2 regions of the Streptomyces sp. Qhu_M48 genome follow, and region 2 is predicted to be linked to the other one. Evidence: riboswitches for the same ligand, from Rfam matches in the RefSeq annotation. Region 2 holds a riboswitch; the other holds the start of a gene.

Region 1 (15,220 bases), 2.6 Mb from region 2:
CATCCGTGCTTCGCCGCTGCCTCAAGGGCTTCGTCGATGTCGTCGACCGAGAAGGCGACACGATGCATGCCGATCTCGTGGGGACGAGTGGGCTGTGTCTCGATCGCTTCGGGGTGGATGTACTCGAAGAGCTCAAGGCGGCCGTGACCGTCCGGCGTCTGGAGCATCGCGATCTTGGCGTGATTGCCATCAAGGCCGACGGCGGTGTCGGTCCACGCACCACTGACCGTGTCTCGGCCGACGACCGTGAGACCGAGGTCCGTGAAGAAGGAGATCGTTGCTTCGAGGTCGCGCACGGCGATGCCGACGTTCTCGAGTCTGATGGGCATGCGCCGCATGCTACCGAGCCGGGCCGATCGGGCCCTTCGGGCAACGCGGCCGGGTACCGTCGACGTCGACCGTGCGCCGTCCACCTGCGGCCCGGGCGGGTGCGCCCGCCTGCCACGGCCCGCCTGGCGAACGGGTCGGACTGGAGCGGGCGCGCGGGTACGGAGTCCGGCCCGGCCGGACGACCTCGCGGACGCTTCGGGGCAGGCGGGCGCTGCCTCGGAGTCAAGGGCGGAGTCCGATGTGTTGGAGGGCGACCCTGCTGAGGTCGGTGATGGCCTGCGGGTCGCCCTGACGCCAGGCCTCGGCCCATCCGCCGGGCGGGGCCGGCAGTCTGGCGAGGGAGCTCGGGGGACCGGTGAGGGCGCGCAGGGCGAGCAGGTCGGCGCCTCCGGGGGCCTCCGCGAGGCGACGCAGGGTGCTGCTGCGCCGGATCCAGAGCAGGCGCGGCGGCAGCCACAGCAGCAGGACGAAGAGCACCGGAATGACGATGAGGGCCGTTGTGATCACGTTGGCGACCTGGCTGACGGTCTCCTGGAGCGACACTCCCGCGTCGGCGAAGCCGGAACTGGCGTCCGCCGCGGACTGGAGCGGCTTCTTCAGGACACCGCCGATCAACGGCACGTCCGACGCGGCGTCTCCCGCGTTCCCGAGCTCCTCGGCGAGGCTGTCGCCGGAACTCTCCACCTTGCGCCCCGGTTCGGCCAGCAGCATGATCGTCTCGCGGACGACGAGGGCCGCCCACACCGCGGCGGCGATGAGGGCCACGGCGATCAGGTCGAAGAGCACCTGGCCATTCCGACGTGCGGGTGTCTGGGCGTAGAGGCGCAAGAGAGGGCTCCCGTTCGGGTCAGGACGTCGAGGGTGCCCGGCCGCCCCAGCCCCGACGCGGCCGACCGGTCGTCGGATTCAACTCTTCCACCGCGCCTCACGTGCAAACGTGCGAGACGCGAGGCCCGGCGTGAGTCCCTGCCGTCGGCGCTCGCGGGGCGGACGCTCAGAGGTGGGCGTCGAGGAACTCCCGTACCTCGGCGGTGGTCATGGGGCCCGTCCCGTGCGCGACCGCCTCGCCCTCCTTCACCAGGACGTAGGACGGGGCTCCGGTGACCCCGTATCGCTCGGTCGCGGCCGGACAGCGCGTGATGTCGGTGCGGACGGCCGTCAGGCGGCCCTTGTACTCGTCGGCGATGTCACCCACGACGAGGTCCATCGCCCGGCAGGGCTCGATCGCCTTGGGCCATGTCCCGGTGAAGTAGGCGAGGACCGGGACTCCGCTCATCCTGAGGATGAAATCGAATTCCGCGTCCTCACGGGGTTGGTGAACCCGCTTCGCCATAAAAGCTCCTGACCTCGCGTTCCGTCGTTCCCTCCCCATCATCCCCCGCGGGCTGCGGCACGCCGGCCCGGCCCCGGAACGCCGGCGACGAGTCGGCCCACCGCGCCGCGAAGAGTGGCGGCCTCGAAGCCGACGCCCGCCCGGTCCCACTCGCTCAGGACGTCGGGCACGCCGTCGAGCGGGGCTTCCTCGCAGCCGACCAGCAGCCCGTCCCGGATGAGGCCGAGTGCGCAGTCGAGGTGCGGGACGCGCTCGTGCAGGCGGACGAGCGCGACGGTGTCTCCGTACGGTCCGAGGTGTTTGGCAAACCAGCGGACACCGAGCGCGTCGGAGGTTGGGCCGGAGCTGCCGCCGAAGACGTGCTCGCCGGGTACGAGCACGTCGCCGCCCTCCGGGGTACGGCCCGGGGCCGAGGGCCGGCTCGCCGGGCGAGGGGACCTCGGGGGCGGGCACGGCAACTCAGCCGGAGTCGGCCGGACAACCTCCGCGCGCATGATCTCGCGCGGTACCACCGTCCGGGCCCGGGGGTCGGACGGGCGCGGACGCTGTCCGTCTCCGCCCGCCTGATCCATCTCACCGCCGTGGGGCTCATCGTCCCGACGACTCGGGACGGGCAGCTGGTCGCCGCCGCGGTCCTCACACTGTCAGGCGTGGCGCCCGGGGCCTCGGCGGGCGCCGCCTGGGCGGCACGGACGGCCTCCGCTGTGGACCCGCCGCCCTGGGGAGGACGTCGCGCCACCCGCACCACGTCGAAGCCTCGGCGCCGGAGGGCGCGTGGACCCTGGAGTTCATCGGGGTACGGCCCGACACGGTGGGGTCATGCGCTGTCTTGCTCTGTCCCGCCTTGTCCTGCCCGGCACCGGTCATCGGGCCCCTGTCAGGGAACCGCCTTCGGCCCCTCACGTAGAGTGGTGCTCGGGCCGTGACTGGCGCTTGAGGTGGATCACCACCGGGGAGCGGCCCGGCGGGAGCGCGCCCCATCTGCGCGCCCGTCCCGATGCCGTGCGCCTGGGCGAACCATTGGTCACAGACGACGCCCAGGAGTTGCCATGTCCACCAGCACCGCCGCCCTCATGGACGGCACGGCCCTCGCCCGCCGCACCGTCGAGGAGACCGCCGCCCGCGCCGCCGAGATCACCCGGCGCACCGGCGTCACCCCCTGTCTGGCGACCGTCCTCGTCGGCGCGGACCCCGCCTCCGTGACGTACGTGAAGATGAAGCAGAACCGCTGCGCGAAGGCCGGAATCCGCTCCAAGCACGTCGAGCTGCCCGCCACCACGACGACCGAGGAACTGGTCGCGGCGATCACCACACTCTCCCAGGACCCCGAGGTCCACGGCATCCTGCTCCAGCACCCCGTCGGCCCGCACATCGACGAGCGTGCCGCCTTCGAGGCCATCGACCCCGCCAAGGACGTCGACGGCGTCACCATGGCCTCGTTCGCCGCCATGGGCTTCGGCCTTCCCGGCTTCGTCTCCTGCACGCCGGGCGGCATCATGCGTCTCCTCGACGCCTACGACGTCGACCCGCGCGGCAAGCGCGCCGTCGTCGTCGGCCGTAGCGCGATCCTCGGCAAGCCGGCAGGCCTGCTCCTCCTCGGCCGCGATGCCACCGTCACCTACTGCCACTCGCGTACCGAGGACCTCGCCTCCGTCGTCCGCGAGGCCGACATCCTCGTGGCCGCCGTCGGCAAGCCCCAGTTCATCAAGGGCGCGGACATCAAGCCGGGCGCCGTCGTCGTCGACGCCGGATACAACCCGGGCAACGTCGGCGACGTCGACTTCGCCTCCGCCGCCGAGCGCGCCTCCCTCATCACCCCCGTCCCCGGCGGTGTCGGCCCCATGACCATCGCCGTGCTCCTGGCCCAGACGGTCGAGGGTGCGGAGCGTCAGCTCGGTCTGTAGGGACGGTTCGTGACGGGGCGGCGGGAGTGGTGGCGGTGGCGGGCGGGAGCCCGGTGGGCGAATGTCGCGGTTCTGTACGGGCAGGGCTCGTCGCCCGAAAAGGGGTGGCCGGGGGGACGCCGACGGGCGAACCTGGACCCCGTGCCACACCCGTCCGCCGCCACCCCGCCGCCCCCGGACCGTCGACCGGTCCCGTCCGCCTCGTCCGGCGCGATCAGCGCGTCCGGCTCGTCCGGCCCGTCCGCGACGCCGGCCCCGCCGGAGGCGTCAGCCCCACCGGCGACGTCAGCTCCGCGGCAGGCGTCAGCCCTGTCCGAGGCGACCGCTCTGCCTGAGACATCTGCGGCGTCCGAGGCATCCGCGGTGTCCGAGGCATCCGCCGCGCCTCAGGCGTCCGGCACGCCCGGGGCCTCTGCCTCGTCTCAGGCGTCCGTCGTGCCCGAGACGCCGAACACGCCTGAGACGACTGCCGTACCCGAGGCGTCTCCCGTACCCGAGGCGTCTGTAATACCTGAGACGTCCGTTGTACGCGAGGCATCTGCCGTGCCCGAGGCGTCTGTAGTGCTTGAGGCGTCAGCTGTGCCTGAGACGTCCGCCGTGCCTGGGGCGTCCACCATGCCTGAGACGTCTGCCCTGCCTGCGGCGTCCGCCCCACCCGGGTCCGTCCCTCCCCAGGCGTCTGGTCCCGGTGGTGGGCCCGTCGCGCGGGACGCATCCGACGCGAGCCCTGGGCCCCGCCCCGCCCCGCCGCTCCGAGTCGGCTCCCCGTCCGGGTGGTCGCCCCGCCTCGTCCGGCTGGGCGCGCCCCGGCCCGGACCGGACGTGCGGCGCGTCCGCCGGTTCGGCGTGCCGCTCGTCCCGCTGCTCGTGGCGACACTCGTGGCGACTGCCTTCCTGGCCGCCCGGGGTACCGACCAGGGCCTCACCACCGACAGGCGCCCCGGCGGCGACGCGATCGGCGCGCCCTCGCCCGTCGTCGCCGGAGACGGCCCGGCCGACGCCTCCCCGTCGCCCGCCGACCCGCCGACCGACACGCCCACGGGCGACACCGCCGGGGCAGCGGACCCGAGCACGGACGACACGCCGACCTCCGACGCGGTCGCGACCACGGACGGCGCGCCGACCCGTGCCGCGCTCCCGCAGCGCTCCGCCCGCCCCGAGAGGAGCGGCTCGCCGTCGCCCACCCGTACAGAGAGCACCGCTCCCACTTCCCGGCCGACCCCGTCCCCGACGCGCGGTGGCGACTCCACCCGGCCCGTCTCCTTCGAGGCCCTGCGGGTCGGCGACTGTTTCGACATCGACCGCGCCGCGCCGGGCACGGCCCTTCGGCGCTCCTGCGACACGCCGCACCATGCCGAACTCGTCGCCAGGCTGCCCCTGACCGGCCGTCTCGTCACCGACCTGGCGATCCGTGAGGCGGCGACGCTGCTGTGCCGTGAGCCCCTGCGCCGGAAGGCCGCACGGCAGCCGGCCGGTACGCGCTGGACCACCTTCGTCCAGTACCCGTACCGCACGAGCTATCTCCTCGGCTCGGACACCGTGGCCTGCAGCCTCGCCGCCTCCTCCGCGAGCGGCGGCAAACTCAGGCACCCCCTCCTGTAACACCCCCTCCTGTAACACCCCCTTCAGCAGCACCCCCCCCAGTAACACCGCCTTCAACAGCACCGCCTCCGGTGGCGACACCTTCCCTGGCCCTGCCTCAGGCGGTTCCGGCGGCCAGGGCCGTGGCCAGGGCCGTCGCCGGGTCGCGGTGCGGCGGACCCGCCGGGGACCAGCGAGCGCCGGACTTCAGGTACGGCCACCAGCGTCCGTCCTCCCCGAGCCGCAGCTGGGCCTCCGCACCCACCACCGTCCACCGTGCGCCCGCCCGCCGCAGTACCGGCGGCTCGTCGTCCTGCCAGGACTCCGCGAGCCGGGCACCGGCACGGGCGAGGGCCTCGGTGTCCGGCACCCACTCCTCCTCCAGTACGGCGAGTGCGGCGGCGCCCCCGAACCGCCACGCGCGCGTGGCGAGGTCCATCTCGCCCCGCGTCCGGCCCGCACCGGAGGCGAGCCGCGCCGCGATCCAGGGCACGGGGGAGTGCGCGGCGAGCCGCACCGCGTCCTGAGCGACCGTCAGCACAGCCCCCGGCCGGGAGGCAGACACAGACGGCGATCCCGGCGGAGCAGCAGACGTCGACCCGCCCGCGGCGAGCACGTCGACCAGCATCCGGCGCGCCCGCGCCGCCGCGTCCGACGCGAGGAACTCCAGCGCCGCCGGATCGACTCCCGGCCCCGGTTCCGCCTCCGTGTCCAGGGACGGTGACCGGCCCGGCGCGTCCGGGGCGGCCGGAGGCGCGGGCAGCGGCGGCAGGAGGAACTCCGCCGCGTAGGCCTCCGCCGCCGACACGCCGGGCATCCCGCCGACCCCCTCGGAGAGGTGGCCGTCCGGCGCGTCGTCCGGTCCCCCTCCGTCGCGCGCGGCGCGCGAGGCGCTGCGGGCCTGCAACTGGTCCAGCAGGGTGCGTTCGCCGCGCCCCCGCATCAGGAGCAGGACGAAGGGATCCTCGTCGAGCAACCGCGCCACCTGGTAGCAGAGCGCCGCCGTGTGCGGGCAGTGGTCCCACGCCTCGCAGCCGCACTCCGGGTCCAGATCCCCGATGCCCGGCAGCAGATCGAGTCCGGCCGCCGCTGCGTCCTCCACCAGGTGCGGCGGCATCTCGCGGTCGAGGAGCGCCGCGATGTGGCCCGCGCTGTCCACGGCGAGGTCGAGCAGCCGCTCCCACTCCTCCTCCGAGAACTCCCGCACCAGGACGTCGCTGCGGTACGCCGAGCCGTCGCGGTCCTTGACCACCGCGGTGATCCGGCCGGGCCGCACCGAAACGGCACCCACCGCGCCCGCCCGTGCGTGCCGTCGGCCCGCCTTGAGCTGCTGGCCGTCGAGTGCCGTGTCCTCCAGCGCCTTGAGCCAGGTGTGCCCCCACCAGGTCCGGGTGAAGGCCCCTCCCCGCGCGGGCGGGAGCGGCGCGAACGTCCGCTCCTCGCCCTCGTGTCCGTAGCCGCTCATCGTCCGTCCCCTCGCAGTCGTACGAGCTCCGCCAGCTCGGCGTCGGTCAGCTCGGTCAGCTCCGGCGGTGTGTCGCCGCCGGTCCCGAGGACGGTGTCCGCCAGCTCCCGCTTCCGGTCGAGCATGGTCGCGATCCGGTCCTCGATCGTGCCCTCGGCGATCAGCCGGTGCACCTGCACCGGCCGGTCCTGCCCGATCCGGTAGGCGCGGTCGGTGGCCTGCGCCTCGACGGCGGGGTTCCACCAGCGGTCGTAGTGCACGACGTGTTCCGCGCGGGTGAGGTTGAGCCCCGTGCCGGCGGCCTTCAGCGAGAGGAGGAAGACCGGTACCTCCCCGTTCTGGAAGCGGGCCACCATCGCCTCGCGTTCCGCGACGGGTGTCCCGCCGTGCAGGAACTGCGTCCGCACGCCCCGCGCGGCGAGATGCGCCTCCAGGAGCCTCGCCATCCCCACGTACTGGGTGAAGACCAGGGTGTGGGCGCCCTCGGCGAGGATCGTGTCGAGCAGTTCGTCGAGCAGCTCCAGCTTCCCCGAGCGGCCCTCGATCCTCGGTCGCTCCTCCTTGAGGTACTGGGCAGGGTGGTTGCAGATCTGCTTGAGCCCGGTCAGCAGCTTCACGACCAGACCGCGCCGCTCCATGCCGTCGGCCTCGGCGATCGCCGCCAGGGTCTCCCGTACCACCGCCTCGTAGAGACCGACCTGTTCCGGGGTCAGGGAGACGGCCCGGTCGGTCTCCGTCTTCGGCGGCAGCTCGGGCGCGATCCCCGGGTCCGACTTGCGGCGGCGCAGCAGGAAGGGGCGGACCAACGCGGCGAGTCGCGCGGCGGCGGCCGGGTCCCGGCCGCCCTCCACGGCGGCGGCGAACCGGGCCCGGAACGCGCCCAGGCTGCCGAGGAGCCCGGGCGTGGTCCAGTCGAGGATCGCCCACAGCTCGGAGAGGTTGTTCTCCACAGGCGTGCCGGAGAGTGCCACGCGCGCGCGTGCCCCGATCGTCCGCAGTTGCCTCGCCGTCGCCGAGTACGGGTTCTTGACGTGCTGCGCCTCGTCGGCGACGACGAGTCCCCAGCTCCGCGCGGCGAGTCGTGCCGCGTCGAGCCGCATGGTGCCGTAGGTGGTGAGGACGAACCCGCCGTCGGAGAGGTCCTCCAGGTCGCGGGTGGCCCCGTGGAAACGTCGCACCGGGGTGCCGGGCGCGAACTTCTCGATCTCCCGCTGCCAGTTGCCCATGAGGGAGGTCGGGCAGACGACGAGCGTGGGTCCGGCGGAGGCCGGGTCGGACTGCCGGTGCAGGTGCAGGGCGATGACCGTGATGGTCTTGCCGAGCCCCATGTCGTCGGCGAGGCAGCCACCGAGGCCGAGCGAGGTCATCCGGTGCAGCCAGTCGAGCCCGCGCAGCTGGTAGTCGCGGAGCGTCGCAGCGAGCGCCGGCGGCTGGGCGACCTCCGGGCGGCCCCGCTCGGGGTCGGCGAGCCGCTCCCGCAGACGTTCCAGCCAGCCCGTCGCCGCCACGTCGACGGGGCGACCGTCGATCTCGGTCGTCCCGGTGAGGACGGCGGAGAGGGCGTCGACCGGGGTCACCTTCCGGTCCTGGTGGGACCGGGCCCGGCGTACCTCGGCCGGGTCGACGAGCACCCAGCGGTCACGCAGCCGCACGAGGGGACGTCCGGCCTCGGCGAGCCGGTCGAGCTCGGCCCGGGTCAGCTCCTGATCGCCGACGGCGAAGCGCCAGTTGAAGCCGAGGAGGGCGTCGGCGGAGAGGAAGGAGGGCAGCGCGGAGGAGGAACGGGCGTCCTCGGCCTCCTCTGCGGTAGACCTCACCCCGGCCTCTCCGGTGGATTGCCTCACCCCGGCGGGCGGCCCCACCTCTGCGGACCGGCTTGCGTCTACCGACCCGCTCTCCTCTGTGCCGTCGTGTCCTCCGTGTGTCTCCCCGCTCACCGGGCCGATCACGGCGCTGGCGGTCATCCGGTCGGCGAGTTCACGCGGCCAGTGGACCTGGACGTCGGCCGCGGCCAAAGCCCTGCCGGCCGGGCCCAGCAGCTCCGCGACCTCCTCGTCCGCGAGTTCGACGGTGTCGGGTACGGCCGCCGTCAGCAGAGGGGCCAGCGGTGGCCAGGCGCGGGCGGCCCGCCGGAGGGCGAGGAGCGCGTCCATACGGACCCGGGGGCCGAAGGCGGCCCCGGTCCGGCCATAGCCCGACCAGACCTCCGCCGCGTCCGCCACCAGGGTCGGGTCGGCGACGGCGTGGAGTTGCAGTACCGCGCGGAAGTCAGGCGCCTCCGTCGCATCGGTGGTGAAGCCGGGCAGTTCGAGCCGGAGCGAGAGCCGGACGCCCGCGTCGTACACGGCGGCGACGTCGGCGGCCCACGCCCGTTGTTCGGGAATCGCCTGCGGTTCTTCGGCCGCGAAGGCGGGCCCGCCGGCGGCGAGCGGCGCCGCGGGGGTACGGGGCAGGGTGTCCGCGACGGCGTCGACGAAGGCGCGGAGCAACGCCTCGGGCTGCGGCAGGAGTACGGGCTCCTCATCCGCGGCCGCCGGTGAGAGCGGCACGGCATGGGCCGTGGGCGGCATCGACGCGGCGAGCGTCCGGAGTTCGGCCAGTTCCTCCGGACCGAGCGGACCGACCCGCCACGCGTCGAAGCCGCCGGGGGTGAGACCGGGCAGCAGGAGCCCGCGCGCGACGAGACCGAGGGCGAGGAGCGAGGCCGCACCCCAGAAGGCGCTCGCGGGAGACGCGGTCTCGGAGAAGGGGGCGCGGGCGAGCAGCGGCAGCGCCTCCCGTACGGAGAGCGTGGACGCGGGAACGGTCACGGGCCGCAGGCTGTCGCCGTCCACGACCGTGATCCCGACGGCGGCCGGAGCGGGCTCGTCCGCGACCGGGGTCCCGACGTCGTCCGGTGACCAGAAGGCGATCCGGCCGGAGCGGGGCGGATCCGCGGGGAGGAAGACGGCGGAGTGGAAGATGAGTTCGCGGGAGGGGTCCTGAACGGATTCGCGGTCCGAATCATCGGATCCGTGCGACAACGACAACGCATTCCTCAAATTTGACTACCTGGCGACTGAGCGGCCGAGGATACCTCGGCGGTGCCTCCGCGCGCGCCTCCTTCGCGGGTGAGCCGCATCACTTTGACGGAGGGTGGGGCCCGCCCTACCTCCCGGCCCCCGGCGCGCCCCCGAAGGGCACGGGTGGTGACGCCATGGCCCTGGACGATCACGGATCCGTAGCTTCTTGGTAGGCGCCCACAGACCCGAACCAGCACGGACCACGGACCGAACCAGCAGGGTCCAGCGACCGAACCAGCAGGGTCCAGCGACCGAACCAGCACGGTCCAGCGACCGAACCAGCACGGCCCCCGACCGACTGAGAACCGGAGCCCGCCATGTCCCAGGCCACCGTCCTGCCCCCGGCCGCCGCCCCCGCCGCGGCGCCCGCCCGCGCCAGGGGCGGCAGCGAGTTCACCCCCCTCCTGCGGACGGTCAGGGAACAGGGTCTCCTCGAACACCGCCCCGGCTGGTACGCCCGGGGCATCGCCGTCAATCTCCTGGGCATCGCCGCCGTGATCGCCGGGCTCGCCCTGATCGGACCCTCCTGGTGGGCCCTGCTCCTGGCCCTTCCCCTCGCGCTGCTCTCCGCCCGCGCCGCCTTCGTCGGCCACGACGCCGGCCACGCCCAGATCACCGGGAACCGTAAGGCCGGCCGGATCATCCAGCTCGTCCACGCCAACCTCCTGCTCGGCATGAGCCGCGAGTGGTGGAACGACAAGCACAACCGCCACCACGCGCACCCCAACCACCTCGACAAGGACCCGGACGTCGCGGCCGACATCCTCGTCTTCGCCGAACACCAGACGGCCGGCCGCGAGGGGCTGCGCGGGTTCCTCACCCGTCACCAGGCCTGGCTGTTCTTCCCGCTGACGACGCTTGAGGGCATCGCCCTCAAGGTGTACGGGGTGCGGTCCCTGCTCGCGGAGGACGGCCCGTGCCGCACCCGGCGCGAGCGGCTCGTCGAAGGCTCGCTGCTGCTCGCCCACTTCGCCGGCTACGCGGCCCTCCTGCTCACCCTCCTCACCCCGGCGCAGGCGCTCGTCTTCGCCCTCGTCCACCAGATGCTGCTCGGCCTGCACCTGGGCATGGCCTTCGCCCCCAACCACAAGGGCATGGAGCGGCCGGACGAGCACGCGGACGGCGACAGCTGGGGTCATCTGCGGCGCCAGGTGCTCACCTCGCGCAACATCCGGGGCGGCGCCCTGACCGACTGGTTCCTCGGCGGTCTCAACTACCAGGTCGAACACCACCTCTTCCCGAGCATGCCGCGCCCCCATCTGCGCCTCGCCCAGCCGGCGGTCCGGGCCCACTGCGCCGCCCTGGGGGTCCCGTACACCGAGACCGGCTTCGTGGACTCGTACCGCCAGGCGCTCGGCCATCTCCACGAGGTGGGCGCACCGCTCCGCTCCGAGCGGGCGGAGTAGGGCCGGGACGGTCCCCCCGCGCTCCGAGCGGGCCGAGTAGGGTCGGTCCCGGTCACGCGTGCGCGTCGAACGCGGAGCGGTAACACGGCAGGATCGGCCGCAGCCGGTCCGGATAGGTGTCGTACAGGCCGTCGGTGTGCGTCCCGCCCCGCACCGTGTAGTACCGGTGCATCCCGCCCCGGCCCCGCGCGTCGACCATCCGCGCGTACACGTCGGAGTCGGTGGCGATGGGCAGCAGGGTGTCCAGGTCGCCGTGGAGCGTGACGAGGGGCTTGCCGATCCGCCCGGTGAGCGCGACCTTCGCGACCGCGCGGTGCACGGACGCGGGCCGTGACGCGTAGTCGTAGGACGCGTCCGAGGCACAGGGCGCGAAGATCTGCTCGACGGTCCCGCCGGCCGTGGAGCCGGGACAGGCCGGATCGTACGAGGGGTCGAACTCGGCCCGGAAGATCTTCTGTGTCAGCCCCCAGTACGCCTGCTCGTGGTACGGCCACAGGAAGCGCGAGTCCGGCGCGAAGCCGGCCCGGACCAGGTCCTCGTCGGTGGCGAGCCCCTGTGACCGGGCGACCGTCACGGGCAGGCTCGTCAGGAGGTTGGGGCCGCGCGCGGTCCACAGCACGCCCTCCCAGTCCACGCCGCCGTCGTACAGCTCGGGCCGGTTCTCCAGCTGCCAGCGCGTCAGGTAGCCACCGTTGGAGATGCCGGTCATGTACGTGCGCTCCGGCGCCCGGCCGTAACGCTGCCGTACGGCCTTCCCGGCCGCCCGCGTCAGCTCGGTCACCCGGCGGTTCCACTCGGCGACCGCGTCGCCCGGTCTCCGTCCGTCGGTGAAGAAGTCCGGTCCGGTGTTGCCCTTGTCGGTGGCGGCGTACGCGAAGCCCCGGGCGAGGACCTGGTCGGAGATCAGCGCGTCCGTGGAGTACTGGCGCCTGGTGCCCGGAGCGCCGGTGACGACGAGCCCGCCGTTCCAGTCGTCGGGCAGCCGGATGACGAACTGCGCGTCATGGGCCCAGCCGTGGGTGGCGTTGAGGCGTGAGTCGTCGGGGAAGTAGCCGTCGATCTGGACACCCGGCACCCCCGAGGGGTTGCGGGTCCCCTTCGCGGCCAGACCCGCCTGGTCCGCCATGTCCGTGTACGGCGTGCCGGCCAGCGCGGCCGTCGTCAGGTCGTCCAGACAGGCGGACCGCTGGTGCTCGGCGCCGGGCACCCGGAGCCGGTCCTGGCGCGCGCAGTGCGCGGCGGCGGTCTCCGTGACCACGGCGGGACCGGCAGGGGCGAGGACGGTGACCCCGGTCAGCAGCGCGGCGAACAGGGAGACGCCTGGGAACAGGCGCATGGTGAACCTCCGATGGGCGAAGGGAAGGGACGGGCGCCACATCGTGCGGCGCACCCCTCCCGGCAGGCCATGTCCCGGGACCACACCTCGGGCCGTCGGCCTATGGGGAGCGTCGGAGCGCGACGGGGTCCGCCCCAGCCGTCGTCGGCGCTCCCGGCCTCCAGCCTCGTCGGCGCCCCTCCGCCGCGAGCCGTCGTCGGCGTCCCCCGGCGGAGTCACTACGCTGCGCGGGTGGACATTCCGTCGGCGGACGAGATACGCGCGATGCACCTCAGGCACGCTCCCCATGAAGAGGCGTTCGAGCTCGTCTTCACGCACTGCGAGATCGTGTGGCAGGTGGCCGAGCGGCTGATGTCACGCTCGGGCCTGGACGTCGACCCGGACCTCGTACGGGCGGGATGCCTGCTGCACGACATCGGGGTGTACCGCCTGTACGACTCCGAAGGGCGGCTCGACGGCCGGAACTACCTGCGCCACGGACTGCTGGGGCACGAGATCCTCGCGGCGGAGGGACTGCCGGAGGCCGTGTGCCGGTTCTGCTCGTGCCACACGGGGGTCGGGCTGACCAAGGAGGACGTGCTCACGCAGGGCCTGCCACTGCCTCCCGCCGACTATGTGGCGATCACCCAGGAGGAGCGGCTCGTCATGTACGCGGACAAGTTCCACAGCAAGAGCACGCCGCCGAGGTTCCTCACCCCGGACACCTATGCGGTGTCCGTGAGCCGGTTCGGCCAGGACAAGGCCGCCGCGTTCGGCGCGCTGCGCGCAGCGTTCGGAGAGCCGGAACTGGACGGGCTCGCCGCCGCGTACGGGCACGCCCTCACCTGACGCGCGCCCCCCGCTTCTCGGAGTGGGTTGCGCCGCGCGCTCTCAGGGCGGGGCGCCCCCTGCTTGCAGGGCGGGCGCCCCGTGGTTTCAGGACGGGCGTACGGCCATCGCGTCGAGGGCTTCGAGGAGGGCCGGGAGCCTCGCCCCCCGGGCCACGGGCAGTACCTCGCGCGGCAGCTCGTCGAGAAGCACGAACGCCATGTCGTCGGCCTTGGCCACCAGCGACCAGCCGGGGCCGTCCGCGCGCAGCATCCGCGCGCCTGCCTCCCCGTCCGACGCGGACCGCACCCGGCCCACCGGCGGCGGGTCATCCAGGTAGCCGCGCAGCTCGTCCAAGGCCTTCCTGACCCCGTCGTACGGGTCGTCGACGGCGGGCGCGGCCGTTGCGTCGGGAGCCGCGGGGCCGTCCGTGTACGTGCCGTCGTCGCCCACCCTGGCCCGCCAGGCGGCCCACTGGAGGGCCACCTCGTCGGCGCCCAGACGGCGCTGGGCCGGGCCCCACTCGTCGCCCGACGGCGGTACCAGCGGGGCGGGATCACCCTCCTCGGGCTCCGGGTCGTGCGGGGCCGGAACACCCGGGGCGCGGCTCATCAGGTCGAGCGGCCAGCCGGGCAGCCCGCTGACCACCGACTCCTCGTCGGGGGAGAGGTCGTAGGCCATGCCGCAGTCCCAGGAGGAGATGGCCACGGCGACCAACGACACGTCGTCGATGACGACCGTCCAGCGCGCGCCGAGCCCGTCCTGCCCGAAGACGAGCCCGTACCCGTCCGCGTACGGCTGCAGCCCCAGCGCCGCGCACGCCGCCGGGTAGTCGTCGCCGAGCACGCTCGGGAAGCGCGCGGGTGTCAGCAGCGCCGCGGTCAGCACGAACAGCGCATCGGCATCGCCTTCGGCCGCTGCCTCGGCGATCGGGTCCGTCCCAGCCACGCAGGCCTCCCCATCTGGTTGTCGGCGCACCTTAACCAGTGAGTAGGGAGACCTGTCCAGAGGTTGGCGCAGTGACCTGTATCGCCGTGCGGATGCGGGTGCGGAAGAGGAAGGGGAGACGGATGGGAGGCGAGGCGGGGGCCGGTGTCGATGCCGGCCCCGGGTCCCGACACCTGTCCCGGTCCGGATGCCTGTCCCGGGTCCGGGTCCGGAAGCCTACGCGTCTCCCGTGGGGCGCCTCGCCGGGTCCTCCCGGAGACCGAGGAGCGAGCGGGCCACGGCACTCGGCGACTCGTTCCGCTCCCGGGCGAGGGTGAGGAGAGCCCGACAGGCCAGTTCGTTGACGCCGAACGACAGCATCCCGGGGGAGACCCGGCTCGCCGCCTCCTCCGCCCGGGCCGGGTCGTTCTCGGCGCACGCGGCCACGTACTCCGCCGCCGCCTCGAAGAGGTTGTGTCCCTGCCGGGCGCGTGGGGGCGCCGGAGCGGCGGCCTCGGACGCCTTCCGGGCGGAGGGCAGGAGCTTGCGCAGTCGTTCCGGTACCCGTGTCACGCTCCACCGCCCTTCCCGGGCAGGACTGCCCGGTACATCCACGGTAGTCAGTGAAGTGCCGGGAAAGAAGGGTGCGTTGACCACAGAGGGGGGAGCGCGGGAATACGGACGTGTCGGTGTGGATCAATCCCGGAGGGGCGGGGTGGCCGTCCGCAGGAGGGGGAGGTTCTTCTCGACGGCTCGCTTCCAGGAGCCGTCGGAGATCATCTTGTCGAGTGCCTTCTGGACCTTGCCCTCCATCGCGCTGCCCTTCGGGACCCCGATGCCGTAGGGCTCCTCGCTGACGCGGAAGCCCGCGAGCTTGAACCTGCCCTTGTACCCGTCCTGCGCCGCGTAGCCGGCGAGGAGCGCGTCGTCGGTGGTGACGGCGTCGACGGTGCCCGAGGCGAGCGCGTCGATGCAGCGCGCGTGACTGTCGTACGTCACGACCTCCGCCTGGGGAGCGAGCCTCGTACGGATCGCCAGCACGCCGGTGGTTCCGGTGGCCCCGCAGACC
Region 2 (15,220 bases):
AACGTCACCATCGGAGACCACAACACCGTCACCAGCACGGTGAACGGCACCGGACCGAGCCGCGACCCGCGGCAGGAGGCGCTGCTCCAGGCCATCCGCCGGCTCCGGGCCGACCTCGGCGGCGTCGTGCCCTCCGAGCAGACGACCGCCCTGGACGCCGAACTCTCCGACGCCGAGGAGGAGATCGAGGGCACGGGCCGGGCGGGCGCCGGCCGACTGGCCCGGCTGCGCCAGGCCCTCACGGACGCGGGCGCGGTGTCCGGCATCCTCGCCTCGGGCGTGGCCGTCGGCCAGGCCGTCGGCACCCTGCTCGGAGGGTGAGATGAGCGGTCACGGGGGCGGCGGGGCCCGCTGGAACGACGAGACGCAGAGCTGGGAGTCCGACGGGGCCGCGCCCGGTCCCGTCGGAGGGGCCGGGGACGGCCCCGCCGGGGGAGTCGGAGGCGTGCCCGGTGGCGTAGCGGGAGGTCACGTCGGGGGAGCCGGGGACGGCCCCGTCGTACTTCCGCCGCCTCCGCCGCAGTACACGCCCGAGCCGGCACCCGGGTACGCCCCCGAGTACGCCGTGCCGGGGCACGCGCCCGCGTACGTACCGGAGACCGGCGGCTGGCGGTACCCGGTGCCCGGCAGCGCCCCCGCGACGGACGCCCGGCCGCGCTCGCGGGCGGCCGTCGCGGCGGGGGTCGCCGTGGCCGTCCTCGCCGCGGGCTCCGTGGGCGGCTGGCTGCTCTGGGGCAGGGACGGCGGGACCCCGGCGGCGGGCGGTGGTCCCGCGGTCTCCGTCTCGGACGCGCCGGAGACCACCGACACGAGCGGCACGGGCGATCCGACCGACAGCGGCGAGCCCACCGGCACCACCGGCCCGACCTCCGGCTCGCCGACGCCCTCCGGTCCGTCAGCCACCCCCACGGCCGGCGCGCCCCCGGCCGGCTACCGGGTCCAGAAGGACCTCAGGGGCTTCACGATCGCCGCACCCGAGGGCTGGAACCGCACCGAGTCCGACGAGGGCGGCGTCTTCTTCAACGCGCCGGACGGCCGGAGCCTCCTCCAGGTCTTCATCGTCACCGAGGCCGGTATGACGCCGTACGAGGCCCTGCGCGCGGTCTCCGAGGACGGGCGGGCCAACAAACCCGGCTACGAGGAGCTCAGCCTCGAAAGGGTCACCGGGGACCCGGGCGCCCCGGCCGACGCCGCCGAACTGGTCTACCAATACGCGCGCGAGGAGGGCCGCCGCAAGGTCGTCGACCGGGCCTTCACGGCCCCGGACGGCAACCACTACGCGATCCTGGCCGCCGGCCCGGTGACGGACTGGCCGAAGCAGCGCGAGGTGCTCCGGGTGGCCCTGCAGTTCTTCCAGCCGGGCGCGTACTGACCGGACGACGGAGAGCCGGACCCGCCTACCCGGCGGACCCGGAGCCTCGGCGGACCCGCCTACCCGCCGGACCTGGAGCCCCAGCGGGCCCGGAGCCCCGGCCCGCTGGGGAGGCGGGCACGGGTCCGAGGCCTCAGAGCGTGCCCGTCTTGCGGAGGTTCTTCGCGAGGGCCGAGACGTCGGCCCCCACCCGCAGGAGCAGCCCGTCGCCGAAGGTGATCCGGGTCGCGCCCAGCTCGCCGAGCTCGGCGAAGGTCGGACCGCCCTGGGCGGCCAAGGTGTTGACGGGGAGGTCGCCGAGGGCGGCGCGGAGCGCCGGGAGGTCGGCGGGCGGGGCCGCGATCGGGTAGACGCAGTCCGCGCCCGCCTCCGCGTAGAGCAGGGCGCGGGCGACGACGGCCTCCACCGGCTCGGGGGCCCGGCGGAGGTACACGTCCACGCGCGCGTTGACGAACAGTCCGGGTCCCGCGGCGGCGCGTACCTCCGCGAGCCACTCCGCGTGCGCCCGCGGGTCCTTGAGGCCGCCGGCCGGGCCGGTGTCCTCCAGGTTCACGCCGACGGCGCCCGACTCCCTTACGCGCTCCACCAGTTCCGCCGCGGCGAGGCCGTAACCGCCCTCCAGGTCCGCCGTCACGGGCACCGAGACGGCGCGGACGATCCGTGCCACGGCGGCGAACATCTCCGCCGCCGGTGTCGCCCCGTCCTCGTACCCGAGGGAGGCGGCGATCCCGGCGCTCGGCGTGGCGAGGGCCGGGAATCCGGCCGCCTCGAAGGCCCGGGCGCTCACCGCGTCCCACGGGCCGGGCAGGACGAGCGGATCGCCCGCCGCCCGGCCGCGGTGGAGGCCGCGCAGGGTCTCGGCGGCCGCGCCCCAGCTCCGGCCCACCTCCACGTCCCCGCTCATGTTCACGCTCCCGCTCATGTTCACGCGGAGCGCGGGGTGTAGTGGCCGGGCGTCATCCGGGTGGTGACGGCGATCCGGTTCCAGGCGTTGATGACGACGATCGCGGAGATGACCCGGGCGAGCTCGGTCTCGTCGAAGTGCGCTGCGGCGCGGGCGTACACCTCGTCGGGGACGAAGCCGTCGGTGAGGACGGTGACGGACTCGGTGAGTTCGAGGGCGGCCAGCTCCCGCTCGGTGTAGAAGTGCCGGGACTCCCGCCAGGCGGAGAGCTGCACGATCCGCTCGACGGTCTCGCCCTCCGCGAGCGCGTCCTTGGTGTGCATGTCGATGCAGAACGCGCAGTGGTTGACCTGGGAGGCCCGGATCTTGATCAGGTGGTAGAGGGTCGGGTCGACGTCCTTCGCCGCCGCCGTCTCCAGGCGGAGCATCGCCCGGTAGAACTCGGGGACGCGCTCGGCGAGGGGGAGCCGGGGGGCGTGCTCGTGGGCGTACTCGGTCCTCGCGGCGGCAGCGGGACCGGCGGTCCCCGCGCTCTCGACGGTGTGCGTGGTCATGTCCTTCACCGTACGAGCGAGGTGGCTCAGGAGTATGGTCCATTGACATGGCAGACGAGTGGGCCACTTTTGGAGCCGACCTCCACCTGGAACTCCGCGGTCCGCGCCTGCGGGCCGGCCTCATGGACGCCCTGCGGGAGGCGGTGCGCAGCGGCCGCCTGGAGGCGGGCACCCGGCTCCCGTCCTCCCGGTCGCTCGCCGCCGACCTCGGCATGGCCCGCAACACCGTCGCCGACGCCTACGCCGAACTCGTCGCCGAAGGCTGGCTCACGGCCCGGCAGGGCTCCGGCACCCGGGTCGCCCGCCGCGCCGACCCCCGCCCGGCGGTCCGGCCGACCCCCGCGTCCGCCCCCGCGCCCTTCCTGTCCCGGCCCGCCAGGCCCGCGCACGACCTCAAGGCCGGCACCCCCGACCTGGCGTCCTTCCCGCGCGCCGAGTGGCTCAAGGCGTACCGGCGGGCGCTCACCGCCGCCCCGAACGAGGCCTTCGGGTACGGCGACCCGCGCGGCCGGATCGAACTCCGCACGGTCCTGGCCGAGTACCTCGCCCGCGCGCGGGGCGTGCACGCCCGGCCCGAGCGCATCGTCGTCTGCGCGGGCTTCGTGCACGGCCTGATGCTGATCGGCGAGGTGTTGCGGAGCCGGGGCGTCCGGGACGTGGCGGTCGAGTCGTACGGCCTCGGCCTCCACGCGGGACTGCTCACCGGGGCGGGCCTCGGCACCCCGGCTCTGCCCTTCGACGAACGGGGTACGAGGGTCGAGGAACTGTCGGCGCCTACGGGCCCGGGGGAGCCGAGAGGGCTCGGGGAGTCGGGAGCGCCGGGTGGGTCGGGGGAGCCGGGTGGGTCGGGGGAGCCGGGTGGGTCGGGGAAGCCGGGTGGGTTCGGGAGGCTCGGCTCGGCCGGGGCCGTCCTGATGACGCCCGCCCACCAGTTCCCGCTGGGCGGCGCCCTGCCCCCGGACCGGCGGGCGGCGGTCGTCGACTGGGCGCGCGCCTCGGGCGGTTTCGTCCTGGAGGACGACTACGACGGGGAGTTCCGCTACGACCGGCAGCCGGTCGGCGCGCTCCAGGGACTCGACCCCGAGCGGGTCGTCTACCTCGGCACCGCGAGCAAGTCCCTGGCCCCGGCGCTCCGGCTGGGGTGGATGGTGCTGCCGGAGAACCTCGTCGGCGAGGTGGTGGCGGCGAAGGGGGCCGTGGACTGGGTCTCCGGGGCGCCGGATCAGCTGGCGTTCGCGGAGTTCCTGGGCTCGGGGGCGTACGACCGGCACGTACGGGCGATGCGGCTGCGCTACCGGCGGCGCCGCGACCAGCTGGTCGCGGCGGTGGCCGCGCACTCGCCGGAGACCCGGGTCAGCGGGATCGCGGCCGGCCTCCACGCCGTCCTGGCCCTCCCGCCCGGGACGGAACAGGCCGTCCTGCGGGCCGCCGCCTGGAACGGCCTGGCCGTCCAGGGCGTCAACCAGTTCCGCCGCCCCACGGTCCCGGCGACCCTGGACGGGCTGGTCGTCGGCTACGCGACACCACCGGACAGCGCCTGGCAGGGCGCCCTCCAGAGCCTGTGCCGGGTGCTGCCCTAGGCGGGCCCGCCTTTCGGATCGGGCAGGGCTCCCCGGTCGGGCAGAGCTCCCCGGCCAGGCCCGGCTCCCCGGTCAGTCCGGGCTCCCTGTGCCTGGGCCCGCCGGTCAGGCCGGGCTCGCCGCGGCCCCGGCGGGCGCCGGCTCCGGCGGTTCGCCGAAGCGGGCCAGGGCCAGGGAGCCCGCCACCGCCACCGCGAAGCCGAGGACGGCGAGCCATCCGTACCCCTCCCTCGTACGGTCCCCGAGCCAGACCACCCCGACGATCGCCGGCCCGATCGTCTCGCCGAGCACCGAACCCGCCGTCGCCGTGGTCACCGAGCCGCGCTGGAGCGCCGAGGTCAGGAGGAGGAACGCGGCCCCGCCGCCGACCAGCAGCGCGTACCAGGACGGGTCGGTGAAGTCGATGCCGTCGATCAGCCGGACCGCCACCTCCACCACCCCGAAGCCGAAGCCCGCGCCGAGGCCGAGGACGAGGGCGCGGGGCTTCTCCGGCAGCCGACCGCCCACCACGCCGAGCAGCAGGACGCCGAACGCGGCGGCGAGCAGAGCCCAGGGCAGCCACTCCGGACCGCTCCGGTGGCCCTCCTTCCCGGAGCTCAGGGCGAGAAGGGCGAGCCCCGCGCAGACCACGGCCACGGCCGTCCACTCCACCCGGCGCAGCCTCACCCGCAGCACCCGGGAGGCGATGACCGCGGTGACCGCCAGGCTCGCGGCGAGGGCCGCGCCCACCACGTAGACGGGCAGCGTCCGCAGGGCGACGATCTGCAGGACGAAGCCCAGTCCGTCCATCCCGAGCCCGGCGACGTACCGCCACTGCCGCAGCGCCCGCCACATCAGCGCGACGTCGACGCCACCGCCGGTCCCGGGTGTCGTGGAGCGGGCCGCCATCGCCTGGAAGACCGAGGCCGCGCCGAAGCAGACGGACGAGGCGAGCGCACAAATCATCCCGAGGAGCACGAAACGACTCTAGGGGGTGACGGCGGAATCGACCGGCCTACACTGTGCGGTCGCGACAGACGTGAACGCGACAAGCGTGCACGTGACCGAGCGGACGCGATCAGTCGTGATCGCGACGGTCGCGACCGCGAAGGGGAGGGCGACGGACATGCGGAGGCTGAGGTCGAGCACGGTGGTGCTCGGCGGGATGGGTGTGCTCGCGGCGACGATCACCGCGTGCGGCTCCGAGCCGGACAGGCGGTGTGTGGACCCGCTGACCCGCGAGGAGCTGCCGAGCTACCGGTGCGAGAGCGGCGGTGGCGATGACGACGACGACAACGGCTCCACCACCCGGGGCTCGTACTACTACGGCGGTTCCCTCCGGGACAGCAAGGTGAGCGGCGGCAGCTTCGACAAGAAGGCCGTCGACACCGGGGGCTTCGGCTGCTCCGGTTCCGGCGGCGGCTGAGAGGGGCCAGGCACATGCGACGCCACACGATCGAGCCCCGGCCCGGCTGGCAGGAGACGGTGGAGGAGCAGGGGCTCGTCTACCCCCTGACCCGCCACCCGGACGGTTCGCTCCGTCCGTACTGGGACGAGAGCGCGTACTACTCCTTCACCCTGCCCGAGGTCGAGGCCCTGGAGGAGGTCGTCGAGGAGCTGCACACGATGTGCCTGGCGGCGGCCGCCCACATCGTCGAGCACGACCGGTTCGCCGAGCTCGGGATCACCGATCCGAAGCTCGTCTCCCTGGTCGCCGAGTCCTGGCGGCGCCGCGCCGAACTACCCTCCCTCTACGGGCGGTTCGACCTCTGCTACGACGGCACGGGTCCGGCCAAGATGCTGGAGTACAACGCCGACACCCCCACCTCCCTGGTGGAGGCCGCGAGTCCGCAGTGGTTCTGGATGGAGGAGCGGTTCCCCGGCGCCGACCAGTGGAACTCCCTCCACGAACGGCTCGTCGACGCCTGGAAGCGGCAGGCCCACCTGCTGCCCCCGGGGCCTCTCCACTTCGCGCACTCGGACGGCGACGAACTCGGCGAGGACCTGATGACGGTCGCGTACCTGCGCGAGACCGCCCAGCAGGCCGGACTCGACACCGAGGCGCTCTCCGTCGAACGGATCGGCTGGGACCGGCTCTCGCGCCGCTTCGTCGACGACCGGCTCCGCTTCATCCGCAGCTGCTTCAAGCTCTACCCGTGGGAGTGGCTCACCACCGACCGCTTCGGCCGGCACGTCCTGGAGACCCTCGACAACGGCGGCGGCACCGGCACCACCTGCTGGATCGAGCCCGCCTGGAAGATGCTGCTCTCCAACAAGGCGCTCCTCGCGATCCTGTGGGAGCTCTACCCCGGTCACCCCAACCTGCTCGCCGCCCACCTCGACGGGCCGCGCGAACTCGCCACGACCACCGGCTGGGTCGCCAAGCCGCTGCTCGGCCGGGAGGGCGCGGGGGTCACCCTGCACGAGGCCGGCACGGAGCCGTTCGTACGGGACGGGGAGCCCTGCTGCTACCAGGAGCTGTCCCCGCTGCCCGACTTCGACGGCAACCGGGTGGTGCTCGGCGCGTGGGTCGTCGAGGACGAGGCGGCGGGGCTCGGGATACGGGAGTCGGCGGGTCCCGTCACCGACGAGTACGCCCGCTTCCTCCCGCACGTCATCCTGTAGCGCCCCCGGGAGCTACTCCGCGACGTACTCCCGCAGCGGCGCGGGCCTCAGGCCGGCCGCCTCGGCCGCGTCGAGGGCTCGCCGCAGGTCCTGCTCCAGGGTCTCGTTGAAGTGCAGCAGGATGATGTCGCCGGCCTTGAGGGCCGGCGTCGGCGGGGTCCACTGGCCCCAGGTGGTGAGGTCGTACGTCCACGTCACCAGCGCCTTCGCCCCGCAGGCGCGGGCCGCGGTCCGGGTGGTCGCGTCGAACACCCCGTACGGCGGGCGCAGCAGCCGCGGGCCGTCCCCGAACCGGGCGAGGTGCCGGTCGCGCGCCCCGCACACCTCCGCCTTCTGGCCGGCGGCGTCGAGGGTGGTCAGGTCCGGGTGGCCGACGGTGTGGTTCTCGACGCGGGAACGCCCCTGGTTCAGCAGGGTGTGGAAGTAGCCGGAGTCGTACGAGTAGGCGCCGGGCAGCAGGAAGAGCGAGGCGGGCACCCGGCGGTCGAGCAGCAGTTTCGCCGCGGCGGGGTCGTGGAACCAGCCGTCGTCGATGGTGATGAAGACGACCGGGTCGGTGGTCTCGACGTGCGAGACCACCGGGACGGGCTCGGGCCAGGCCGCCTTCGGGGCGGCGTGCGCGGGCCCCGTGACCGCGCCGAGGAGCGCGAGCGGGACGAGGGCGGCGAGCGCGGCACGCGCGGCGTGACGCAGACGGAGTCTCGGCATGGCCGCATCATTGGCCTAGACCAACTACCGTGTCAATGGTCCGAGTTGCCCCGACCGGACCCCCGACCTGCCCCGGCCCGACCGGACCCGGCCCGCCCCCGCCAGACCCGGCCCGACCGGACCCGGCCCGCCCCCGCCAGACCCGGCCCGACCGGACCGGACCGGACCAGACCCGGCCCGACCGGACCCGACCCGGCCCGGCGCGGCCCGCGTCCGTCGCCCCCGGGAACGGAGTTCGTCACTCCGCCGACAGCACCCCCCGCAGCTGCTCCAGACCCCAGTCCAGGTCCTCCTTCGAGATGACCAGCGGCGGCGCGATCCGGATCGTCGAGCCGTGCGTGTCCTTCACCAGGACACCCCGCTCCATCAGCTTCTCCGAGATCTCCCGGCCCGTGCCGCGCGAGGGCGCGATGTCCACGCCGGCCCACAGGCCGCGCCCGCGCACCGCCTCCACCGCCCCACCGCCGACGAGGAGCCCCAGCTCCGCGTGGAGGTGCTCGCCCAGCTCCGCCGCCCGCTCCTGGTACTCGCCCGTCCGCAGCATCGCGACCACTTCGAGGGCCACCGCGCAGGCCAGCGGGTTCCCGCCGAACGTCGACCCGTGCTCACCCGGCCGGAACACCCCGAGCACCGAACGGTCGGCCACCACCGCCGACACCGGCACCACCCCGCCGCCCAGCGCCTTCCCCAGGATGTACACGTCCGGCACCACACCCTCGTGCTCGCACGCGAACGTCCGGCCCGTCCGGCCCAGACCCGACTGGATCTCGTCCGCCATGAACAGCACGTTCCGCCGGTGCGTCAGCTCCCGCACCCCCGCCAGATAACCGGCCGGCGGCACCAGGACCCCCGCCTCGCCCTGGATCGGTTCCAGCAGCACCGCCACCGTGTTCTCGGTGACCGCCGCCTCCATCGCCGTCAGGTCCCCGTACGGCACGATCTCGAACCCCGGCGTGTACGGACCGAAGTGGTCCCGCGCCTCGTGGTCCGTGGAGAAGCTGACGATCGTCGTCGTCCTGCCGTGGAAGTTGTTCGCCGCGACCACGATCTTCGCGTGCCCGTCCGGCACGCCCTTCACCTCGTACCCCCACTTCCGGGCGGTCTTCACGGCCGTCTCGACCGCCTCCGCGCCGGTGTTCATCGGCAGCACCGCCTCCTTGCCGCACAGCTCCGCGAGCCGTGCGCAGAACTCGGCGAACCGGTCGTGGTGGAAGGCGCGCGAGGTCAGCGTCACCCGCTCCAGCTGGGCCTTCGCCGCGTCGATCAGACGCCGGTTGCCGTGCCCGAAGTTGAGCGCCGAGTACCCGGCGAGCATGTCGAGGTAGCGGCGCCCCTCGACATCGGTCATCCAGGCGCCGTCCGCCGAGGCGACGACGACCGGCAGGGGGTGGTAGTTGTGAGCGCTGTGCGCCTCCGCCGAAGCGATCGCGTCTTGTGTGCTCGACACGGGATCTCCGTTCGTCCTGCGGCTCGGGGGGTGACCCCGACGAGGGGGTGTGGCCCCTGTTTCTATCGTCGCTCGGATGCCGGGCGGGGAAACCTCGCGTACGGCGCGCCCTTCGCCGGTGTCCCGCCGGTCGGCCCCCGCTCCCCGGTCGGCCCCGACCGACCGGCCACCCGCTACGCTGAGAACACGCACGGCGACTGGCGAACGGGGAAGCGACCCCGGGGGAGCCGTGCGCGGCAGACCACACGAGACGCCGCCCGCCTGGGCGTCACGGGACCAGAGTCCCGCGTGGCGCCGCGCCTCTCACGCAGTGTCCCGGGACCCGCCGACGCCCGGAGGACACCACCATGACCGCACCGCAGCACCCCGCACTCGCCGCCGCCGATCCCGAGCTCGCCGCCCTCGTCGGCGCCGAGGAGAGCCTCCAGGCGGAGACCCTGCGCCTCATCCCCAGCGAGAACTACGTCTCCGCCGCCGTCCTCGAGGCCTCCGGCACCGTCCTCCAGAACAAGTACAGCGAGGGCTACCCCGGCCGCCGCTACTACGAGGGCCAGCAGAACATCGACCAGGTCGAGACCCTCGCCGTCGAGCGCGCCAAGGCCGTCTTCGGCGTCGACCACGCCAACGTCCAGCCCTACTCCGGCTCCCCGGCCAACCTCGCCGTCTACCTCGCCTTCGCGGAGCCCGGCGACACCGTGATGGGCATGGCCCTGCCCATGGGCGGCCACCTCACCCACGGCTGGGGCGTCTCCGCCACCGGCAGGTGGTTCCGCGGCGTCCAGTACGGCGTCCGCCACGACACCGGCCTCGTCGACTTCGACGAGGTCCGGGAGCTCGCCCTCAAGGAGCGCCCGAAGGTGATCTTCTGCGGCGGCACCGCGCTGCCCCGCACGATCGACTTCGCCGCCTTCGGCGAGATCGCCCGCGAGGCCGGTGCCGTGCTCGTCGCCGACGTCGCCCACATCGCCGGCCTCATCGCGGGCGGCGCCCACCCGTCCCCGGTCCCGCACGTGGACGTGATCTCCACGACCACCCACAAGACCCTGCGGGGCCCGCGCGGCGCCATGCTCATGTCCCGCCAGGAGCACGCCAAGGCCCTCGACAAGGCCGTCTTCCCCGGCCTCCAGGGCGGCCCGCACAACCAGACCACCGCCGCCATCGCCGTCGCCCTCCGCGAGGCCTCCCTGCCCTCCTTCCATGACTACGCGCACGCCGTCGTCGCCAACGCCAAGGCCCTCGCCGAGGCGCTCCTCGCCCGAGGCTTCGACCTGGTCTCCGGCGGCACCGACAACCACCTGATCCTGATGGACCTCACCCCCAAGCAGGTCCCCGGCAAGATCGCCGCCAAGGCCCTCGACCGGGCGGGCATCGTCGTCAACTACAACACCGTCCCCTACGACCCCCGGAAGCCCTTCGACCCCTCCGGCATCCGCATCGGCACCCCCTCCCTCACCTCCCGTGGCCTCACCACCGCGCACATGGCGCAGGTCGCCGAGTGGATCGACCGCGGTGTCGCGGCCGCCGGCACGGGCGACGAGGAGGCCCTCCGCGCGATCCGCGCCGAGGTCGCCGACCTGATGTCCGCCCACCCGGCCCCGGGCCTCCCGGTCTGACCCTCTGACCCGGCGGCCCAGCCCGGACCCGGCGGCCCAGCCCGGACGGCGGCCCAGCCCAGCCCGAACCGGGCGGCCCCGCCCGGACCGGGCCGCCCAGCCCCGCCCCGCCTAGCCCTGTCCAGTCCCCCGGAAATGGGCGGGGCAGCTGAGCGCGGCCCCGCCCCGCCCCGGGCGTCAGCCCGTGGACTCCGCCGCTCTCCGGGCCTCCTCGCGGTCCGGTATGCCCTCCAGCCGGAAGGTGAGCGCGCCCCCGTTCCTCGTCCAGAGGAGCGTGGGGCCCGCCGTGCGGACCTCATGGGTCCAGGGCGCGCCCGTCCCGTCCGTCATCGGGAAGGTCAGCAGGTGCGGGGCCGCGAACCAGTAGCCCTGGGCGCCGTCCGGCAGGTCGACCCACTGCGGCCGCGTCCTGACCTGCTTGGCGAAGCCGATGTCGAGGCGGGCCGGGAACTCGTCGAGCCGGACCGTCCGCTCTCCCTCCCGCCAGCACAGGCTGATCACCGCCCGTCCCCGCTCCGCCGACCCCGTCACCGCGACCGCGTCCGGCGCGCCCAGCGCCCGGGGTATCAGCGGCTCGAAGCCCGCCAGACGCCCGGCCTCCGCCGGCGGCACCGGCTCCGGGCAGCCCGGGACCGCGCCACCCTCCGGAACAGGGCGCCCGCCGGGCACGTACCGCACGGACACCCCGCCGAAGCCGAACCACTCCGCCACCGCCGCCCGCACCGGCGGAGTGAGCGCGAGCACGATCAGCACCCCGGTGAGCCCCGCCACCAGAGCCCGCCACCGCGCACGCGCCCAGCCTCGTGCCGATGCCCACCACCGGCGCCCCGCCGGCGGCGGCTCGGGCACCGGGGTCGGCACCTGCTCGGCGAGGAGCTGCGCCAGGACCCGCTCGGCCATCGACCCGCCGTCCACGTCCGGCACCCGCAGGCGCCGTCCCAGCTCCCTCAGCTCGTCCGGCAGACCCTCGTCAGCCACGCTCCCCACCTCCCTCCAGGCCTTCTCCCAGCACGCGTCCCAGCTTCTTCAGAGCCCGGCTCAGCCGGGACTTCACCGTCCCCTTCGGCCAGCCCAGCGCCTGTGCGGTCTCCGTCTCGTCCAGCTCCAGCAGATAACGGTGGATCACCACCTGCCGGTGGTCCTCGGTGAGACCGTCGAGCGCGTCGAACAGCCGCCGGCTCCGCTCCCGCGCCTCGGCCGCGACCGCCGGGTCCGCCGACTCGGGTATCCGCGGCTCGCCCCCGAGCAGGTCCGCCTCCCGGTCGGCGACGGCCCGCTGCCGACCCGCCGAGCGCACTGTGTTCCTGGTCTCATTGACGACGATCCGCACCAGCCACGGCCGGAACGCCGCGCCCTCCTGGAAGCGCCCGAGCGAGCGGTACGCCTTGAAGAAGGCCTGCTGCACCACGTCCTCGGCCTCCGCGCCCGCGCCGCACGCCACCGCCGCTCTCAGCGCGACCGCCGTGTGCGCGCGCACCAGCTCCGCGTACGCCTCCGGCTCCCCGGCGCGTACGCGTGCGATCACCGCGGCCTCGTCGTCGACCAGGCCCCCCTCCCGCGTCCTCACACTCTTGATACACCGGCAGTCCGGGATCGGTTCCCACACCTGAGAGAATGATGTGCATGGCCTCTGACAGCCCGCCCGTCGCCCACCACCACCCTCAGGGGAATGGCTTCGCCATGCAGCATCGCCCGCGAGTGCTCTCCGGAATCCAGCCCACGGCAGGCTCGTTCCACCTCGGCAACTACCTCGGCGCCGTCCGCCAGTGGGTCGCCCTCCAGGAGACCCACGACGCCTTCTACATGGTCGTCGACCTGCACGCGATCACGGTCCCGCAGGACCCCGCCGAGCTGCGCGCCAACACCCGGCTCGCCGCGGCCCAGCTGCTCGCCGCCGGTCTCGACCCGGAGCGCTGCACCCTGTTCGTCCAGAGCCACGTCCCCGAGCACGCCCAGCTCGGCTGGGTCATGAACTGCCTCACCGGCTTCGGCGAGGCCTCCCGCATGACCCAGTTCAAGGACAAGTCCGCCAAGCAGGGCGCCGACCGCGCCACCGTCGGCCTCTTCACGTACCCCATCCTCCAGGTCGCGGACATCCTGCTCTACCAGGCGGACCAGGTCCCGGTCGGCGAGGACCAGCGCCAGCACATCGAGCTGACCCGCGACCTCGCGGAGCGTTTCAACGGGCGCTTCGGCGAGACGTTCACGATCCCGGCGCCGTACATCCTCAAGGAGACGGGCAAGATCTACGACCTCCAGGACCCGGCGATCAAGATGAGCAAGTCGGCGTCGACGCCGAAGGGCCTCATCAACCTCCTGGACGACCCGAAGACCAGCGCGAAGAAGGTCAAGAGCGCGGTCACCGACACCGACACGGTAATCCGTTTCGACCCGGCGAACAAGGCCGGCGTCTCCAACCTGCTCACGATCATGTCCACGCTCACCTCCACGTCCGTCGCCGACCTGGAGAAGAGCTACGAGGGCAAGATGTACGGCGCGCTGAAGACGGATCTCGCGGAGGTCATGGTGGACTTCGTCACGCCGTTCCGGACCCGCACCCAGGAATACCTGGACGACCCGGAGACGCTGGACTCGATTCTGGCCAAGGGAGCGGAGAAGGCCCGCGCCGTCGCCGCCGAGACGCTGGCGCAGACGTACGAGCGCATCGGCTTCCTGCCCGCCAAGCACTGAGTCCAAGGACCCTGGCCCAAAGGGTGGTGCAGGCCGCACACTGGCGGCTGCACCACCACCACACACAAGTCGACCGACGACGGAGGAGAACGACGTGGGGACCGTAACGCTCGGCGTTTCGATCGCGGTCCCGGAGCCCTACGGCAGCCTGCTCCAGGAGCGGCGCGCCGGCTTCGGGGACCCGGCCGCTCACGGCATCCCCACGCACATCACGCTCGTCCCGCCGACGGAGGTCCCGGAGGAGCGGCTGCCGGAGATCGAGGCGCACCTCGCCGGTGTCGCCGCCGACTACGAGCCCTTCCCCGTCCGACTGAAGGGCACCGGGACCTTCCGTCCGCTCTCGCCGGTGGTCTTCGTGAAGCTGCGGGAGGGCGTGCCCCTCTGCAACCGGCTCCAGCACCAGATCCGCGACGAGACGGGCCCGCTCGCGCGCGAGCTGCAGTTCCCGTACCACCCGCACGTCACCGTGGCGCACGCCATCTCCGAGGAGGGGATGGACCGGGCGTTCGAGGAGCTCGCCGGGTACGAGGCGGCCTGGACCTGCCGTTCCTTCGCCCTGTACGAGCAGGGCCCGGACGGGGTGTGGCGGAAGCTGTACGACTACGAGTTCGGCAGCGGCCGCCCGATCTCGGCCGTCCCGGCGCAGGGCGGCAGCCCGGTCGACACGCCGACGGGCACGCCGACCGCCTGACGGCACACCGACGGGTGCGCCGACCGGCTGCACGGCCCCCGTCCGGCCCGACCGGCCGACGGAGCCCCGCCCCGGGCAACCGGCCGGCCGACGGAGCCCCGCCCCGCGCAACCGGCCGACCGACGGAGCCGCGCCCCCGCGCCCCCGTGTCACACCGGCAGCCGCCGGAACAGCGGCCGCGGGACGTGCCGTACCGCCGCCATCACCATCCGCAGCGCCCCCGGCACCCACACCGTCTCCGAGCGGCGCCGCAGCCCGAGTTCGATCGCGCTCGCGACCGCCTCCGGCGTGGTCGCGAGCGGTGCCTCCGCGCGCCCGGCCGTCATCTTCGAGCGGACGAACCCGGGCCGTACGACCATCACGTGCACCCCGGTTCCGTGCAGCGCGTCCCCGAGCCCCTGGGCGAAGGCGTCGAGCCCCGCCTTCGAGGAGCCGTAGATGAAGTCGGCGCGCCGGGCCCGCTCGCCCGCCACCGAGGAGAGCACCACGAGCGAGCCGTGGCCCTGCGCCTGGAGCGCGGCCGCGCACACCAGGCCGGCCGAGACGGCGCCGGTGTAGTTGGTCTGCGCGACGCGGACGGCGGCGACCGGGTCGGACTCGTCGCGCGCCTGGTCGCCGAGGACCCCGAAGGCGAGGAGGACCATGTCGATGTCGCCCTCGGTGAAGATCTTGCCGAGCCGTTCCTCGTGGGACTCGGTGTCGAGCGCGTCGAACGGGACGGTCCGCACGTCCGCGCCGAGCGCGCGCAGCGAGTCGGCGGCGGCCGTGAGCGCGGGGGAGGGGCGTCCGGCCAGCCAGACGGTACGGGTGCGGCGGGCGATCAGTCGGCGGGCGGTGGCGAGCCCGATCTCGGAGGTGCCGCCGAGGACGAGCAGGGACCGGGGGGCACCGAAGGCGTCCTTCAATGTGAACTCCTGGAGATCGAGACGGGCCCGAGGCGGAGACGGGCCCGAGGCGGATGCGGGCCGGCGGCCGAGGAGACCGCCCGGCGGGCGCGGCGGCGGTGCGGTGCGCCGTACGGGGCGTGGTCGCCGCGCGTGGGGACGGCGCGGCCGG

Evidence for each region. A riboswitch is a leader RNA that binds a small molecule or an ion and turns the genes downstream of it on or off. The one in region 2 is predicted to bind ZMP and ZTP.
Region 1: linked by a shared signal. The riboswitch ahead of ACRRSS_RS20415 (bifunctional 5,10-methylenetetrahydrofolate dehydrogenase/5,10-methenyltetrahydrofolate cyclohydrolase) and the one ahead of glyA (serine hydroxymethyltransferase) in region 2 are both predicted to bind ZMP and ZTP.

The regions. Positions count from the first base shown of each region.
Region 1 covers NZ_CP195432.1:4,485,018-4,500,237, reverse strand. The annotation lists gene ACRRSS_RS20435 (VOC family protein) at 1-329, opposite strand, end outside; gene ACRRSS_RS20430 (hypothetical protein) at 553-1,116, opposite strand; gene ACRRSS_RS20425 (thioredoxin family protein) at 1,325-1,663, opposite strand; gene ACRRSS_RS20420 (hypothetical protein) at 1,702-2,043, opposite strand; ZMP/ZTP riboswitch at 2,576-2,684, shown strand; gene ACRRSS_RS20415 (bifunctional 5,10-methylenetetrahydrofolate dehydrogenase/5,10-methenyltetrahydrofolate cyclohydrolase) at 2,713-3,567, shown strand; gene ACRRSS_RS20410 (hypothetical protein) at 4,390-5,169, shown strand; gene ACRRSS_RS20405 (SWF or SNF family helicase) at 5,267-6,613, opposite strand; gene ACRRSS_RS20400 (DEAD/DEAH box helicase) at 6,610-9,636, opposite strand; gene ACRRSS_RS20395 (acyl-CoA desaturase) at 9,993-11,081, shown strand; gene ACRRSS_RS20390 (tannase/feruloyl esterase family alpha/beta hydrolase) at 11,134-12,417, opposite strand; gene ACRRSS_RS20385 (HD domain-containing protein) at 12,649-13,245, shown strand; gene ACRRSS_RS20380 (hypothetical protein) at 13,333-14,172, opposite strand; gene ACRRSS_RS20375 (hypothetical protein) at 14,389-14,724, opposite strand; gene ACRRSS_RS20370 (bifunctional serine/threonine-protein kinase/glutamate ABC transporter substrate-binding protein) at 14,848-15,220, opposite strand, start outside.
Region 2 covers NZ_CP195432.1:7,042,805-7,058,024, reverse strand. The annotation lists gene ACRRSS_RS31590 (hypothetical protein) at 1-321, shown strand, start outside; gene ACRRSS_RS31585 (hypothetical protein) at 323-1,372, shown strand; gene ACRRSS_RS31580 (isocitrate lyase/PEP mutase family protein) at 1,506-2,276, opposite strand; gene ACRRSS_RS31575 (carboxymuconolactone decarboxylase family protein) at 2,297-2,830, opposite strand; gene ACRRSS_RS31570 (PLP-dependent aminotransferase family protein) at 2,878-4,410, shown strand; gene ACRRSS_RS31565 (hypothetical protein) at 4,516-5,355, opposite strand; gene ACRRSS_RS31560 (hypothetical protein) at 5,516-5,815, shown strand; gene ACRRSS_RS31555 (glutathionylspermidine synthase family protein) at 5,830-7,014, shown strand; gene ACRRSS_RS31550 (polysaccharide deacetylase family protein) at 7,027-7,722, opposite strand; gene rocD (ornithine--oxo-acid transaminase) at 7,961-9,169, opposite strand; ZMP/ZTP riboswitch at 9,353-9,443, shown strand; gene glyA (serine hydroxymethyltransferase) at 9,517-10,782, shown strand; gene ACRRSS_RS31535 (hypothetical protein) at 10,960-11,760, opposite strand; gene ACRRSS_RS31530 (RNA polymerase sigma factor) at 11,753-12,349, opposite strand; gene trpS (tryptophan--tRNA ligase) at 12,463-13,473, shown strand; gene ACRRSS_RS31520 (2'-5' RNA ligase family protein) at 13,568-14,164, shown strand; gene ACRRSS_RS31515 (decaprenylphospho-beta-D-erythro-pentofuranosid-2-ulose 2-reductase) at 14,314-15,069, opposite strand; gene ACRRSS_RS31510 (hypothetical protein) at 15,066-15,220, opposite strand, start outside.